2 regions of the Cellulosimicrobium sp. SL-1 genome follow, and region 1 is predicted to be linked to the other one. Evidence: predicted binding sites of a transcription regulator. Region 1 holds the regulator's gene; the other holds the start of a gene.

Evidence for each region. Region 1 encodes HrcA, which represses chaperone genes, less so after heat shock. Its sites were predicted from a motif close to TTNGCACTCGNNNNNNNCGAGTGCNAA; they were not measured.
Region 2: a site for HrcA is predicted at 4,694-4,720, ahead of groES (co-chaperone GroES). Genes of this name have one in related genera too.

The regions. Positions count from the first base shown of each region.
Region 1 covers NZ_JAACJC010000005.1:143,615-151,467, reverse strand. Annotated here, with positions in the region: gene GWJ10_RS09170 (DUF3097 domain-containing protein) at 1-213, opposite strand, end outside; gene GWJ10_RS09165 (MFS transporter) at 369-1,832, shown strand; gene hrcA (heat-inducible transcriptional repressor HrcA) at 1,912-2,928, shown strand; gene dnaJ (molecular chaperone DnaJ) at 3,035-4,159, shown strand; gene GWJ10_RS09150 (16S rRNA (uracil(1498)-N(3))-methyltransferase) at 4,173-4,985, shown strand; gene GWJ10_RS09145 (HIT domain-containing protein) at 4,982-5,344, shown strand; gene GWJ10_RS09140 (PhoH family protein) at 5,466-6,554, shown strand; gene ybeY (rRNA maturation RNase YbeY) at 6,551-7,003, shown strand; gene GWJ10_RS09130 (CBS domain-containing protein) at 7,000-7,853, shown strand, end outside.
Region 2 covers NZ_JAACJC010000001.1:120,867-128,719, reverse strand. Annotated here, with positions in the region: gene GWJ10_RS00640 (FAD-dependent oxidoreductase) at 1-626, shown strand, start outside; gene guaB (IMP dehydrogenase) at 714-2,243, opposite strand; gene GWJ10_RS00630 (MerR family transcriptional regulator) at 2,383-3,516, opposite strand; gene GWJ10_RS00625 (WhiB family transcriptional regulator) at 3,774-4,064, shown strand; gene groES (co-chaperone GroES) at 4,254-4,550, opposite strand; gene GWJ10_RS00615 (SAM-dependent methyltransferase) at 4,790-6,067, shown strand; gene GWJ10_RS00610 (glutamate--cysteine ligase) at 6,064-7,221, shown strand; gene tsaD (tRNA (adenosine(37)-N6)-threonylcarbamoyltransferase complex transferase subunit TsaD) at 7,235-7,853, opposite strand, start outside.

The DNA.
Region 1 (7,853 bases):
CGTGCGGGTCCGGCCCGCGCGGTCCTCGAGCACGACGACGTGCATGCCGCCCGACTTCTCGACCCGGACGACGGCCCCGACCCACCCGGTCTGCACCTCCTCGACGACGAGGCCGCGCTCCGCGGGCTGCGGGCGCGACACGGGCCGCGCGCGGTGGTGGGTGGGGGCGGGCGTGCCGCCGAGGACGTCGGAGCCGTAGCGGTCGAAGGACACGGCGTCACCCTAGGCCAGCGTCCGCCGCTCACCACCGAGATCGCCCCGTGCGTCGCGGGATCGGCCTCCCGCGGGGAGGTCCCGGGCGCCCGGCCCGGCCGCGCACGGCGGCTCCCGGCGCGCGCGCCCCCGGGGCGGGGTGGTACCACGGACCGATGAGCCAGCAGCGCGCGGAGCCGGACCCGAACCGCTGGCGCGTGCTGCCGGTCTGCCTCGCGGTGGGCTTCATCACGACTCTCGACGTGTCGATCGTCAACGTGGCCCTGCCGTCGATCGAGTCGTCGCTCGACGCGGGCCCGACCCAGCTCCAGCTCGTCGTCGCCGGCTACACGCTCGCGTTCGGGCTCGCGCTGGTGCCCGCCGGGCGCCTGGGCGACGCAGGCGCACGACGCCCGCTCTTCATCGCGGGCCTCCTGGGCTTCGCGCTCATGAGCCTCGCGTCCGGGCTCGCGCCGACCGACACGTGGCTCGGCGTCGCGCGCCTGCTCCAGGGCGTGAGCGCGGGCGTCCTCAACCCGCAGGTCGTCGGCCTCATCCAGCAGCAGTTCCGCGGGTACGAGCGCGGGCGCGCGTTCGGCATGTTCGGCGCGACCATCGGCGTCTCGACGGCGCTCGGGCCCCTGCTGGGCGGGCTCATCATCGCCGCGGCGGGCCCGGAGACGGGGTGGCGGTGGGTGTTCCTCGTGAACATCCCCGTCGTCGCCGTGCTCCTGCCCTTCGCGTGGCGCCTCGTGCCCGGGCCACCGCGCACCGGCTCGGGCGCGGCGCGCGGGCCGCGCCGGCTCGACCTCGTCGGGCTGGGTCTGCTCGGCGCCGCGACCCTCGGCGTGATGATGCCGTTCGTCACGACGACGGGCCGCGGCGACGACGCGTCGCGCTGGTGGTGGCTCGTGCCGGCCGCGGCCGCCGTGGTGGCCGCCGTCGGGTGGGAGCGGCGCTACCAGCGGCGCACGGGCGAGGCCGTGCTCGACCCCCAGGTCGTGGGGCTCGGGTCCTTCCGCAACGGCGCGCTGCTCGGCCTCGCGTACTTCGCCGGGTTCACGGGCATCTTCCTCGTCGTCACGCTCTACCTCCAGGACGAGCTGGGGTACACGCCGCTCCAGGCGGGGCTCGTCGGCACGCCGTTCGCGGTCGCGTCGGGCGTGTCCGCGTGGTTCTCGGGCCGCTGGGTCGCGCGCTGGGGCCGCGAGCTCGTCGTGGGCGGCGTCGTGCTCGTGCTCGTCGGGGTGGTCGCGGCGGAGGTCGTCGTGCGCACGCTCGGGGACGACCCGGGCGCCGTCGGCCCGGCGCTCGCGGTCGCGCTGCTCGTCGCGGGCGCGGGCAGCGGCACGGTCATCGCGCCGAACCAGACGCTCACGCTGTCCGAGGTGCCGGTGAGCCGGGCCGGGGTGGCGGGCAGCATGCTGCAGCTCGGTCAGCGCATCGGGTCGGCCGTCGGGATCTCCGTGGTCCTGTCCGTCTACTACGGCGGGCTCGCGAGCGGCGACTCGGCCGCGGACGCGACCGGGCGCGCGCTCCTGGTGACGATCGGCCTCGTCGCGGTCGCGCTCGTCGTCGGCCTCCTCGACCTGCGTTCGCGACGAGCGGAGGACCGCCGGACGGGCCGCGCGGACGCGTAGGATTGGCACTCGGAGGTCGGGAGTGCCGACGCCCGCACGCCCGCCCGGGCGGCGACGGTGCGGCACGCGGGAGGTGGACGTGAGCGAGGAGCGCCGGCTCGAGGTGCTGCGGGCCATCGTCGAGGACTACGTCCTCACGCGCGAGCCCGTGGGGTCGCGCGTGCTCACCGAGCGCCACAGCCTCGGCGTCTCGCCCGCCACGATCCGCAACGACATGGCGGCTCTCGAAGACGCCGGGTACATCGCGCAGCCGCACACGTCCGCGGGCCGGATCCCGACGGACAAGGGCTACCGGCTCTTCGTGGACCGCCTCTCGGGCGTCAAGCCGCTGTCCGCGCCGGAGAAGCGCGCCATCGAGACCTTCCTGTCCGAGGGCGTGGACCTCGACGACGTCATCGCGCGCGCCGGGCGCCTTCTCGCCCAGCTCACCGGCCAGGTCGCCGTCGTGCAGTACCCCTCGCTGAGCCGGTCGGGCCTGCGCCACCTCGAGCTCGTGCCCGTCGGCGAGTCGCGCCTCCTGGTCGTCATCATCACGGACACGGGCCGCGTCGAGCAGCGCACGCTCGAGGTCGCGAGCCTGCCGGACGAGGGGACCCTCGTCGAGGTGCGCGCACGGCTCAACGCCGCGGCCGCGGGCAAGCGCCTCACGGACCTCGCGCCCGGTCTCGCCGCCGTGACCGAGAGCTTCCACCCCGACGACGCCCCGCTCGTCCGCGCGGTGGGCGACCTCGTCGCCCAGACGCTCGCGGAGGAGAGCGAGGAGCGCCTCGTCCTCGCGGGCACGGCCAACCTCGCGCGCGCGGGCATGCGGTTCGAGCACGCGCTGCGCCCCGTCCTCGAGGCGCTCGAGGAGCAGGTCGTCCTGCTCGGGCTGCTCACCGAGATGGCCGCCGAGTCGGGCGTGAGCGTCCGGATCGGTCGCGAGACCCAGCTCGAGGGCCTCGCGGAGACCTCCGTCGTGACGACCGGTTACGGTAACGACGGTGACACGGTCGCGCTCGTCGGCTCGATCGGGCCGACCCGCATGGACTACCCCGGCACCATCGCGGCGGTGCGCGCGGTCGCGCGCTACCTGTCACGGGTGCTCGGCACGTGAGCCCCGCGGTCTCCCCGCCCGCGGCGGGCCCGCTCGACGACCACCCCCGACCCCTCCCGACCGGCCGCGCGCCGGCCTCACGACCCGCACCAGCAGAGAGTGACGTGTGAGCGACTACTACGAGATCCTCGGCGTGGCCCGTGACGCCAGCCAGGACCAGATCAAGAAGGCGTACCGCAAGCTCGCGCGCGAGCTGCACCCGGACGTCGCGGGCGAGGAGGCGGGCGACCGCTTCAAGGACGTCGCGCGCGCCTACGAGGTGCTGTCCAACCCGGAGAAGCGCCAGCAGTACGACCTCGGCGTCGACCCCAGCGCCCCCGGCGGCGGGGGCGGCGGCCCCATGGGCGGCGGGTTCGGCTTCCAGGACATCTTCGAGACGTTCTTCGGCGGCGCCCAGGCGCAGCAGGGGCCGATCCCGCGCGCCCGCCGCGGCCAGGACGCGCTCGTGCGGCTCGACATCGACCTCTCCGAGGCGACGTTCGGCGCGCAGCGCGAGCTCCAGGTCGACACGGCGGTCGTGTGCGGCACGTGCGGCGGCACCTGCTGCCGCCCGGGCACCTCGCCCCGCACGTGCGAGGTGTGCCACGGCCGCGGCACGGTCCAGCGCGTCGCGCGCTCGTTCCTCGGCCAGGTCATGACGAGCGCGCCGTGCGCCGCGTGCCAGGGCTTCGGCACCGTCGTCCCGGAGCCGTGCGCGGAGTGCTCGGGCGAGGGCCGCGTGCGCAGCCGCCGCAGCATCACGGTCAACGTCCCGGCGGGCGTCGACACGGGGACGCGCATCAAGCTCACCGCGCAGGGCGAGGTCGGCCCGGCCGGCGGCCCCGCGGGCGACCTGTACGTCGAGATCCGCGAGCGCAACCACGACACGTTCGTGCGCCGCGGCGACGACCTGCACTGCACCCTCCAGGTGCCCATGACGGCGGCCGCCCTCGGCACCGTGCTCGAGCTGGAGACGCTCGACGGGCTCCAGGAGATCGACCTGCGCCCCGGCACGCAGCCGAACCAGATCGTCACGCTGAAGAACCTCGGCGTCGGGCACCTGCACGGCAGCGGGCGCGGCGACCTCAACGTCCACATCGAGGTCCAGGTGCCGACGGCCCTCGACCCCGAGCAGGAGCAGCTCCTGCGCTCGCTCGCCGCGCTGCGCGGCGAGGAGCGGCCCGAGCCCCGGCTCGCCGCCGCGCACCCGGGCGTGTTCTCGCGCCTGCGCGACAAGCTCTCCGGCCGCTGAGCGGGGCGCGGGCATGAGTGCTCCGGTGTTCCTCGCCGAGACGGGGACCGACGGCGTCGCGCCCGGCGACCGCTACGTGCTCGACGGCGCGGAGGGCCGGCACGCGGGCGTCGTGCAGCGGCGCGGCGCAGGGGAGCGCGTCGACGTCGTCGACGGCGACGGGCTCCGGCTGCGGTGCGTCGTCGAGCACGCCGAGTCGGGCCGCGTGACGCTCCTCGTGCAGGAGGTGGACCGCGAGCCGGCGCCGGACGTCGTCGTGACGCTCGTCCAGGCGCTCGCCAAGGGTGACCGCGACGAGATGGCGATCGAGGCGGCGACGGAGATCGGCGTCGACGTGGTCGTGCCGTGGCAGGCGGAGCGCTCCGTCGTCGTGTGGCGCGGCGAGCGCGCGGCGAAGTCCCGCGCGCGGTGGCTCGCGACCGTCCGCACGGCGACCAAGCAGGCCCGGCGGGCGCGACTGCCCCGCGTCGAGGTCGCGCTCGACTCGCGCGGCCTCGCGGCGCGGGTCGTCGACGTCGTCGCGGCGGGCGGTCGGGCGATCGTCCTGCACGAGGAGGCGACGACGCCGCTCGCCGACGTCGGGCTGCCCGCCGGTCCGGCCACGGACGGCGCGGCGGCGCCCGAGGTGCTCGTCGTCGTCGGCCCGGAGGGCGGGATCTCCGACCGGGAGCTCGCCGACCTCACGGCGGCCGGCGCGGTCGCGGCGCGGCTCGGGCCCCACGTGCTGCGCACGTCGACCGCCGGCCCGGTGGCCGTGGCGCTGCTCGCGGAGCGGCTCGGCCGCTGGGGCGTGGCCGGGACGCGTGGTCTAGCCTCGGGGTCATGACGAGCACCGACCTGCGCACCGACCCGGACTGCCTCTTCTGCCGCATCGTCGCGGGGGAGGTGCCGGCCGACGTCGTGGCGACCAGCGAGCGCTCGATCGCGTTCCGCGACATCGACCCGCAGGCGCCCGTGCACGTGCTCGTGGTGCCGCGCGACCACCACGGCGACATCGCCCAGCTCGCGGCGGCGGACCCGGAGCTGCTGGGCGACGTCGTCGCGCTGGCGGACGAGGTGGCGGGCGACCTGGCCGACGGCCAGTTCCGGCTCATCTTCAACTCGGGGCCGCGCGCCGGCCAGAGCGTGTTCCACGTGCACGGCCACGTCATCGCAGGCGCCGAGCTCGGTTGGTCGCCCGCCTGAGCCCTGCGCGAAAGCGCGTGTGACGCCCGGCCGCGCTCGGTACGATGGAAGCGATCTGCGGGGCGGTGGCCGTCCCGGACCCACTGCCCGACCGAAGGAGCGCAGCGGCGCAAGCCGGCTCATGACCTCTCTGTCCCGAGAACCCGACCCCTCGTCGCACCGGGTCGAGCACCGCATCGTCATCCCGAACCACGTGCCGATGGTGGCGCTCCTCGGTAGCCGCGACTCCGTGCTCCGGGCCGTCGAGGAGGGGTTCCCCGCCGTCGACGTGCACGTGCGGGGCAACGAGATCGCGGTCGCCGGCCCTCCGGGGGAGGTCGCGCTCGCCGCGCGCCTGCTCGACGAGCTCGTCGAGGTCGTCGAGGCAGGCACGCAGCTCACGGCCGACGTCGTCACGCGGTCCATCGCGATGCTCACCGCCGCGACGGCGTCGCGCCCGGCCGAGGTGCTGACGCTCAACATCCTGTCGAGCCGCGGCCGCACGATCCGGCCCAAGACCGTGGGGCAGAAGCGCTACGTCGAGGCGATCGACGCGAACACGATCACGTTCGGGATCGGCCCCGCGGGCACGGGCAAGACGTACCTCGCGATGGCGAAGGCCGTGCAGGCGCTGCAGTCGAAGCAGGTCAACCGCATCATCCTCACGCGCCCGGCCGTCGAGGCGGGGGAGCGGCTCGGGTTCCTGCCCGGCTCGTTGACGGAGAAGATCGACCCGTACCTGCGCCCGCTGTACGACGCGCTGCACGACATGATCGACCCGGACTCGATCCCCAAGCTCATCGAGGCCGGGACGATCGAGGTCGCCCCGCTCGCGTTCATGCGCGGGCGCAGCCTCAACGACTCGTTCATCATCCTCGACGAGGCGCAGAACACGACCACCGAGCAGATGAAGATGTTCCTCACGCGCCTCGGCTTCGGGTCGCGCATGGTCATCACGGGCGACGCGACGCAGGTCGACCTGCCGGGCGGCACCCAGTCCGGCCTGCGCGTCATCGAGGACGTCCTCACCGGCGTGGACGACGTCGAGTTCTGCCGGCTCACGTCGTCCGACGTGGTGCGGCACCGGCTGGTGAGCGACATCATCGACGCGTACGCGCGGTGGGACCTGGCGAGCGGCGGCGGCTCGGGGAGCACCGGGTCGCGCCGCCGCGACGACGACCGCCGCGGACGCCCCGCGGCACGAGAACGACGGACGAGGGACGACGCGTGAGCATCGAGGTCAACAACGAGACCGAGGCCGAGGTCGACGAGGCCGAGTTCGCGGCGCTGGCACGGTACGTGCTCGACGCGATGCGGGTGCACCCGCAGAGCGAGCTGTCGATCCTCTTCGTCGACACGGACGTCATGAGCGAGCTGCACGTGCGCTGGATGGACGAGCCCGGCCCGACGGACGTGCTGTCGTTCCCCATGGACGAGCTGCGGCCCGGGCGCGACGGCGAGGTCGCCGGCCCCGGCCAGCTCGGCGACGTCGTGCTGTGCCCGGAGGTCGCCGCCCAGCAGGCGGTGACGGCGGGCCACTCGACCGCGGAGGAGATGCTGCTGCTCACGACGCACGGCATCCTGCACCTGCTCGGCTACGACCACGCCGAGCCGGAGGAGGAGAAGGAGATGTTCGCGCTGCAGCGCAAGCTGCTCCTGACCTTCCTCGCGGGCCGGTGAGCGGCGAACCCGTCGCGCTCCTGGCGGCCCTGACCGTCCTGACGGTCGTGCTCGCGGCCGCGCTGAGCGCGGGCGAGGCGGCGGTCCTGCGCGTGACGCGGGCGGCCGTCACGGAGGCCGCCCTGGGCGACGACCCGGCCGTGCCCGCCCGCCCGGAGGGGCGTCGGGCGCTGGCGCTGCTCGCGGACCCGGCGGCGACCGTGCGCTCCGTCGGCTTCGTGCGCGTCGTCGCCGAGGTCGCGGCGGTCACGTGCCTCACGCTGCTCGTCGCGGCGTGGCTGGAACCGTGGTGGCAGGTCCTGCTCGTCGCGCTCGCGGTGAGCGTCGTCGTCGGGCTCCTCGTCGTGCGCGTGAGCCCGCGGTCCCTCGGCCGCCGCCACGCGGTGCGCGTCCTGCTGAGCCTGTCGCGCCTGCTCACGGTCGTCGTCGGGGCCACGCGCTGGCTCACGCGGCTCGCCCCGGCGCCCGACGAGGGAGCCCACCAGCGCGAGCTCCAGGACATGGTGGACCGCGTCAACGAGTCCGAGGTCATCGAGGAGGAGGAGCGCGAGCTCATCCGCTCCGTCTTCGAGCTCGGCAGCACCCTCACGCGCGAGGTCATGGTGCCCCGCACCGACATGGTGACGACGGCGCGCGACACGCCCCTGCGCAAGACCCTCTCGCTCTTCCTGCGCTCCGGCTTCTCCCGCATCCCGGTCACGGGCACGTCCGCGGACGACCTCGTGGGCGTCGCCTACTTCAAGGACGTCGTGCGCGTCCTGCAGGGCGGTCCCGGGACCGACGCGCGGCCCGTGGGCGAGGTCGCGCGCCCCGCGATCTTCGTACCCGAGTCCAAGCCCGTGGACGACCT
Region 2 (7,853 bases), on a different contig from region 1:
CCGCCCCCAACGGCAAGGCGCGGCAGATCGACGCCGACTTCGCCGTCGTCTCGGCGCCCGCGGGGCTCATGCGCCGCTGGGACACGAACTGGGGGCCCGACGTCGACGCCGCGCTCGGCGAGTTCGCCGTCGGGTCGCCCGCGGGCAAGATCGGGCTCCAGTACCGGTCGCGGTTCTGGGAGGACGACCACCGGATCTACGGCGGCATCACCGAGACCGACATGGACCTCGCCCACGTCTGGTACCCGTCCTACGGCTACGGGGAGCGCCGCGGGCTCGTCGTGGGCTACTACAACACCGGCGCGAACGCGCGCGCCTACGCGGACATGACGCCGCGGCAGCGGGAGATGCGCGCCGTCGAGCAGGGCGTGAAGATCCACGGCGAGAAGTACCGGACGGAGCTCGAGAGCTCGTTCTCCATCGCGTGGCACAAGGTGCCCTACATCGAGGGCGCCTGGGCCTACCCGAACACGCAGTCGTCGCGCTTCAAGCTCCTGCAGCAGGGCGCCGGGAACGTGTACTTCGCGGGCGACTGGATGTCCGAGATCTCGGCCTGGCAGCACGGCGCGTTCTGGGCCGCGCGCTACGCCGTCCAGGCGCTGCACGCGCGCGTCATGGCGTCGTGACCGCCGACCGCACGCAGCGCTGACGGGACGACGGCCCGGCGCCACCCGCGAGGGTGGTGCCGGGCCGTCGGTCGTGGTGCTGCGCGCTCAGAAGCCCGTGTAGTTGGGGGCCTCGACCGTCATCTGCACGTCGTGCGGGTGGCTCTCCTTGAGCGACGCCGACGTGATGCGGATGAAGCGCCCCTTCTCCTGGAGCTCGGGCACGGTGCGGGCGCCGACGTAGAACATCGTCTGGTGCAGGCCGCCGACGAGCTGGTGCGCGACGGTGCCGAGCGACCCCTTGTAGGGCACCTGGCCCTCGACGCCCTCGGGGACGATCATGTCGTCGCTCGTGACCTCGGCCTGGAAGTAGCGGTCCTTCGAGTACGACTTCTTGCCGCGCGAGGACATGGCGCCCATGGAGCCCATGCCGCGGTACGCCTTGTACTGCTTGCCCTTGACGAGGATCGTCTCGCCCGGGGACTCCTCGGTGCCCGCGAGCATCGAGCCGAGCATCACCGTCTCCGCGCCCGCGACGATCGCCTTCCCGATCTCGCCCGAGTGACGCATGCCGCCGTCGGCGATGACCGGGACCCCGGCCGGGCGCGCGGCGAGCGACGCCTCGTAGACCGCGGTCACCTGCGGGACGCCGACGCCCGTGACGATGCGCGTGGTGCAGATCGAGCCCGGTCCGACGCCGACCTTGACCGCGTCCGCGCCCGCGTCGACGAACGCCTGCGCGCCCTCGCGCGTCGCGACGTTGCCGCCGATCACCTGGACGTCGCGCGTCGCCGGGTCGGACTTGAGGCGCGCGACCATCTCGATGAGCATCCGGACGTTGCCGTGCGCCGTGTCCGCGACCAGCACGTCGACGCCCGCGTCGATGAGCGTCGTGGCGCGCTGCCACGCGTCGCCGAAGTAGCCGATCGCGGCGCCGACGAGCAGGCGACCCTGGCCGTCCTTCGACGCGTTGGGGAACTGCTCCGACTTGACGAAGTCCTTGACCGTGATGAGCCCGGTGAGGCGGCCGTCCGCGTCGACGAGCGGCAGGCGCTCGAGCTTGTGCTTGCGCAGGAGCGCGGTCGCCTCCTCGCGGGAGATGCCCGCCGGGCCCGTGATGAGCGGCTGGGGCGTCATGACCTCGTCGACCTTCGTCGTCGCCCACTCGGCGACGGGCGTGAAGCGCAGGTCGCGGTTGGTCACCATGCCGATGAGGCGGCGCTCGGCGTCGAGCACCGGGAAGCCGGAGATGCGGTACTCGCCCGCGGTCTTGTCGAGCTCCTCGAGCGTCGCGTCGGGCCCGATGGTCACCGGGTTGTCGATGATGCCCGTCTGCGTGCGCTTCACCAGGTCGACCTGGAGCGCCTGGTCCTCGATCGAGAGGTTGCGGTGCAGCACGCCGATGCCGCCCTGGCGCGCCATCGCGATGGCCATGCGCGACTCGGTCACGGTGTCCATGGCCGCCGAGACGAGCGGCACGCGGATCGAGATCTCGCGCGTCAGGCGCGTCGTGGTGTCGATGTCCGACGGCGCCAGGTCCGAGTAGCCGGGCTGCAGCAGGACGTCGTCGTAGGTGAGACCCAGGAATCCGAAGGGGTCACGGTCGGGGACGGCGGCGGGGACGGGCGAGGCGGTCACACCAGGATTCTACGCCGGGGGCCCTCGCCGTATTCCCGCCCGGTCCCCGCCCGCCCGGGGCCCGGGAGGCACGGACGGGCGGGAGGCACGTGGGCGGGCAGGCGCGCGCCGCACCCGGCCGGGCGGCCCCGCGGACGGCTCAGCGCACGACGGCGAGGAGCTCGTGCAGGAGGCCCGTGAAGCTGCGCACCCGGTGGACGGTCGCGGCGAGCGGGAGCTCCTCCGCGGCCTGGTCGCTCGGGAGCCCGACGAAGAACGGCAGGCTCGGGTTCGCGTCGTGCGCGGCGTGCACGATGCCCAGGTCGGGACGCGCCTGCGTGGTCACCATCGCCACCGCGGACGGCCGCACCATCGTCACGATCTCCAGCGTGCGGTGCACGTTCGCGGGCCCGGTGACGATCCGCGCCATCGCGCCGTGCGAGGCGAGCGACGCGGCGAGCGCGTGCGCGGCCAGCGGGAGCGGCTCGTCGGGCGCCGCGAACACGAGGACGATCCGCCGCATGCGGCTCGGGTGGTTCCGGGGCGGCCCCCCGGCGGCCACGATCGCGTCCTCGCTCGCCTGCGTGTACTCGCGCAGCGCGACGAGCGTCGCGTTGGCGAGCACGACCTCGGGCACCTCGCCCGGGCCGGCGAGCACGGTGCGCTCGGCCAGGCGCTCGAGCGCGGGCTCGACGAGGTCGGACCACCACGCGGCCGGGTCGCCGCCCGTCGGGATGCGTAGCAGCCGGTCGCACGCGCGCTGGTCGTAGGCGATCGCCGCGTCGACGACGTCGGAGACGCGCGTGGGCCGCGGTCCCTCACGGACGCCGACCGGACGGGGACCGGCGGCCCGTGCGGGCTCGCCCCCCGGGACGGCGCGCAGGAACGGGCGCGACGGCGGCGGCTCGGGCGCCTCGTCGTCGGCCTCGGGCTCGTCGGCGTCGAGGTCGCCCGCGCCGTCGGCGCCGCGGTCGTCGAAGGAGATCGCCCCACGGTTCGCGGCGAGCTCCTCCTCGTCGGCGGCGAGCGCGGCGCGGGCCGCGTCGGCGGGCGCGACGCCGTCGAGCGTGAGGCGGCGCATCACGACGAGGCGAGCGACGTCGTCGTCGGTGTAGCGCCGGTGGGAGCCGGCCCGGTGCTGCGAGGGGCCGAGGCCGTAGCGACGGTCCCAGGTGCGCAGGGTCGCGGGCGCGACGCCGAGCCGGCGCGCGACGGCGGCGACGGCGAGGCCGGGGGACGAGGTCATGCTCGGTCGGGCTCCCTCGGGGTCGGGGGCGGACCGGACTGAGGTCATGGATCGATTCTGCCGAGCGGGCACCCGTCTCGCCACCTCGTAGAGGTCACAGTCGTGCACCCTTCGCGCCAGACCCGTGCCGTATTTGTTCGCTGCACGCGCAAACGCGCCGGGCGCCGCCGATCGCGTCAGCGCGGCAGGACCAGCCGACGCGGTTGAGCAGACCCGCACCGCTCCACGAGCGGTTCAACCTGCTCGTTCACTTTTTCCTCACAGGGGACTTGAACAACCCTTGCAACGCTTGTAGGTTGTTCGGCATGGCAGAGATCTCGAGGCTCCCCGGGCCCGTCATGGAGCTGTGGGAATGGCAGTACCAGGGTTCGTGCCGCGACGCGGACGACACGTTGTTCTTCCACCCCGAGGGTGAACGCGGCTCGACGCGACGACGGCGAGCGGAGGCCGCGAAGGCGATCTGCCACTCGTGCCCCGTGATGATGCAGTGCCGCGAGCAGTCGCTCCGCGTGCGTGAGCCGTACGGGGTGTGGGGCGGCCTGAGCGAGGACGAGCGCGCCGCCATCCTCGCGGGCGGCGCCCGCCGCACCGGCTGACGCACCCCTCCCCGGGCACCGTCCTCGGTGCCTCCGCGCCACCAGCAGACCTGCACGGCCCCGGTCCGACGTCGTACCGGGCGCACGTGCGCACGACCCGTGGGACCACCGGTGGGGCGACCGGCCACGGAACGCAGCAGGGCCCCGCGACCGACGGTCGCGGGGCCCTGCTGCTGAACCGGGTCGGCGTCAGCCGACCACCACGGCGAGGATGTCGCGCGCGGACAGGACGAGGTAGTCCTCGCCGCCGTACTTGACCTCGGTGCCGCCGTACTTGCTGTAGATGACCTTGTCGCCGACGGTCACGTCGAGCGGGACGCGGTTGCCGTTGTCGTCGACACGGCCCGGACCGACGGCCAGGACCTCGCCCTCCTGGGGCTTCTCCTTGGCGGTGTCCGGGATGACCAGGCCGGATGCGGTCGTGGTCTCGGCCTCGAGGGCCTTCACGACGATCCGGTCCTCGAGCGGCTTGATGGGGACCGACACGTCGGACCTCCCCTTTCGCGGTGAGAACTGCAACGGATGGGTCGAGCGCACCGGCTGGCCGTCGTCGCGGGTGCCGGACAGCCTGGTCGCACGTGGTGCCGCCTCCGCGAGCGGTGGCGGCACGTCTCAAATCTAGGTCCCGGTTAGCACTCGGTCAAGGCGAGTGCCAACGTCCGCCCTGCGGACGATCCGGGCTCCGGCTGCGCGTGGTCCCCGGCCCCCGTGGAAGGATCGACGCCATGGACGCCGCCACGCTCACCAAGCTGCTCAGCCCCGAGGGCTGGGCCCTGCTCGGCGCGCTCCCGCCGTACGACGAGCAGCAGGCGCTCGTGCTCTCGGCAGGGCTGCGCGCGAAGGGCGTCGACCCGGACCTGGCCGCCGCGGCCCTCACCCAGTCCCGGCTGCGCGCCGCGGCGCACGGCAAGCTCGGCGCGTTCGCCGACGGCATGCTCTTCACGCAGGCGGGGCTGGAGCAGGCGAGCCGGCTCGTCGTCGCGGGCCTGCACGCCCGGCGGTACCAGGAGGCGGGGATCCGGCGCGTCGCGGACCTCACGAGCGGGATCGGCGTCGACGCGCTCGCGTTCGCCGCCGCGGAGCTCGAGGTGCTCGCGACCGACGTCGACGAGCTCACCGCGGCGATCGCGACCGTCAACCTGCGCCACTTCCCCGAGGCCGAGGTGCGCCACGGCGACGGGCTCGCGCTCGACCTGGAGGGCGAGCGGATCGAGGGCGTGTACGCCGACCCGGCGCGCCGCACGCGCGCCGGCACGCGCGTGTTCGACCCGAAGGCCTACGCCCCGCCGCTCGACGCGGTGTGGGCGCTGCGCGAGCGCGTGCCCGCGGTCGGGATCAAGGTCGGCCCGGGCATCCCCCACGCCGGACTGCCCGAGGACGCCGAGACCGAGTGGGTGTCCGTCGACGGGGACGTCGTGGAGGCCGGGCTCTGGTTCGGCCCGCTCGCCCCCGAGGGCCCGGGCCGCTCGGCGCTCGTCCTGTCGTCGTGGACCGGGCCCGACGGGACCGCGCGCACCACGACGCGCCGGATCGCCCACCGCCCGGGCGACGCGGACGTGGTGCCCGAGGTGGGCGCCGTCGGGCAGTACCTCTACGAGCCCGACGGCGCCGTGATCCGCGCGGGGCTCGTCGCCCACGCGGCGCGCGGGCTGGGCGGTCGCCTGCTCGACCGGACCATCGCGTACGTGACCACCGACTCCCCCGCGCCGCTCGACGCGACGGGGCTCGCGGACGGGCTCGCGCGCGGCTACCGCGTGCTCGACACCATGCCGTTCGGCCTCAAGCGGCTGCGCTCCTACCTGCGCGAGCGCGGCGTGGGTCGTCTGACGATCAAGAAGCGGGGCACCGCCGTCACGCCGGAGCAGCTCCGCCGGCAGCTCGCCCTCACGGGCGACGCGACCGCCACGATCCTCCTCACGCGCGTCGGCGGCTCCCAGCAGGTGCTCGTCGTCGAGCCGCTCTCCGCTCCCCCGGCCGGCGCCGGGCAGGACGGGCTCCGGTGAGCGCCCTCCCGCGCCGCACGGCGATCCCCTTCGCCCGCTCGGAGCGCTCGACCGTCGGGCTCGAGTGGGAGCTCGCGCTCGTCGACGCCGACTCGGGCGACCTGCGGCAGGTCGCGCAGACCGTGCTCGACGCCGTGCGCCCGGCCGACGGCGGGCCGCACCCGTCGATCAAGCAGGAGCTCCTGCTCAACACCGTCGAGGTCGTGAGCGGCGTGTGCCGCACGGTGGGCGAGGCCGGCCGCGACCTGCAGCGCTCGGTCGAGGAGCTGCGCGCCGTGACGGACCCGCTGCGCGTCGAGCTCATGAGCGCGGGCACGCACCCGTTCGCGCGCTGGGCGCAGCAGAAGGTCACCGACAAGCAGCGCTACACCACGCTCATCGACCGCACCCAGTGGTGGGGGCGGCAGATGCTCATCTACGGCGTGCACGTGCACGTCGGCATCGAGGACCGCGCCAAGGTGCTGCCGATCCAGCGCGCGATGCTCACGACGTTCGCCCACCTCCAGTCGCTCTCGGCGAGCTCGCCGTTCTGGGGCGGCAAGGACACCGGCTACGCGTCGAACCGCGCGCTCATGTTCCAGCAGCTGCCGACCGCGGGCCTGCCGTTCCAGTTCGGGACGTGGGAGGAGCTCGAGGGCTACGTCGCCGACATGCTGCACACCGGCGTCATCGACGCGTTCGACGAGGTCCGGTGGGACCTGCGGCCCGCGCCGCAGTTCGGCACGCTCGAGACGCGCATCTGCGACGGCGTCACGAACATCTCCGAGCTCCTGGCGCTGGCCGCCCTCACGCACTGCCTCGTCGAGCACTTCTCGACGATGCTCGACGAGGGGCGCGAGCTGCCGAGCATCCCACCGTGGTACGCGCAGGAGAACAAGTGGCGCTCGGCGCGCTACGGCATGGACGCGATCATCATCCTCGACCGCGAGGGCAACGAGGAGCTCGTGACCGACGCCGTGGGGCGGCTGCTCGTCGAGCTCGAGCCCGTCGCGGCGCGCCTCGGCTGCCTCGACGAGCTCGACGGCGTGCGCACCATCGTGCGGCGCGGCGCGTCCTACCAGCGGCAGCGCGCGGTGGCGCGGCGCCACGGGGGCGAGCTGGACGCCGTCGTGCGCTCGCTCGTCGCCGAGATGCGGGCCGGCCGGCCCCTGTGACCCGGCCGGGCCGTCACACGTGCGTGACGGTGAGCGGCATCGACGAGTCGACGCCGATGTCCAGGCTCGACGGCGCGACGCCCGCCCGCACGACGGCCGAGCCGAGCGCGGCGATCATCGCCCCGTTGTCGGTGCAGTAGCGGATCGGCGGGATGCGCAGCTCGATGCCCGCCTCCGCGCAGCGCTCCGCGGCCATGTCGCGCAGCTGGGAGTTCGCGCTGAACCCGCCGCCGACGACGAGCGTCGAGACGCCGTGCCGCTCGCACGCGGCGATGGTCTTGGCGGTGAGCACGTCGGCGACGGACTCCGCGAAGGAGGCGGCGACGTCGTGCACGGGGATCTCCTCCCCCGCGTCCTGGCGGGCCTCGACCCAGCGCGCGACGGCCGTCTTGAGGCCCGAGAACGAGAAGTCGTACGCGTGCTTCTCCTGGTCCTTGCGCGCGGTGAGGCCCCGCGGGAACCGGATCGCCGTGGGGTCGCCCTCGCGCGCGAGGCGGTCGATGTGCGGGCCGCCGGGGTACGGCAGGCCGAGCAGGCGCCCGACCTTGTCGAACGCCTCGCCCGCGGCGTCGTCGAGCGTCGAGCCGAGCTCGGTGACGGCCGTCGCGACGTCGTCCACGAGCAGGAGCGAG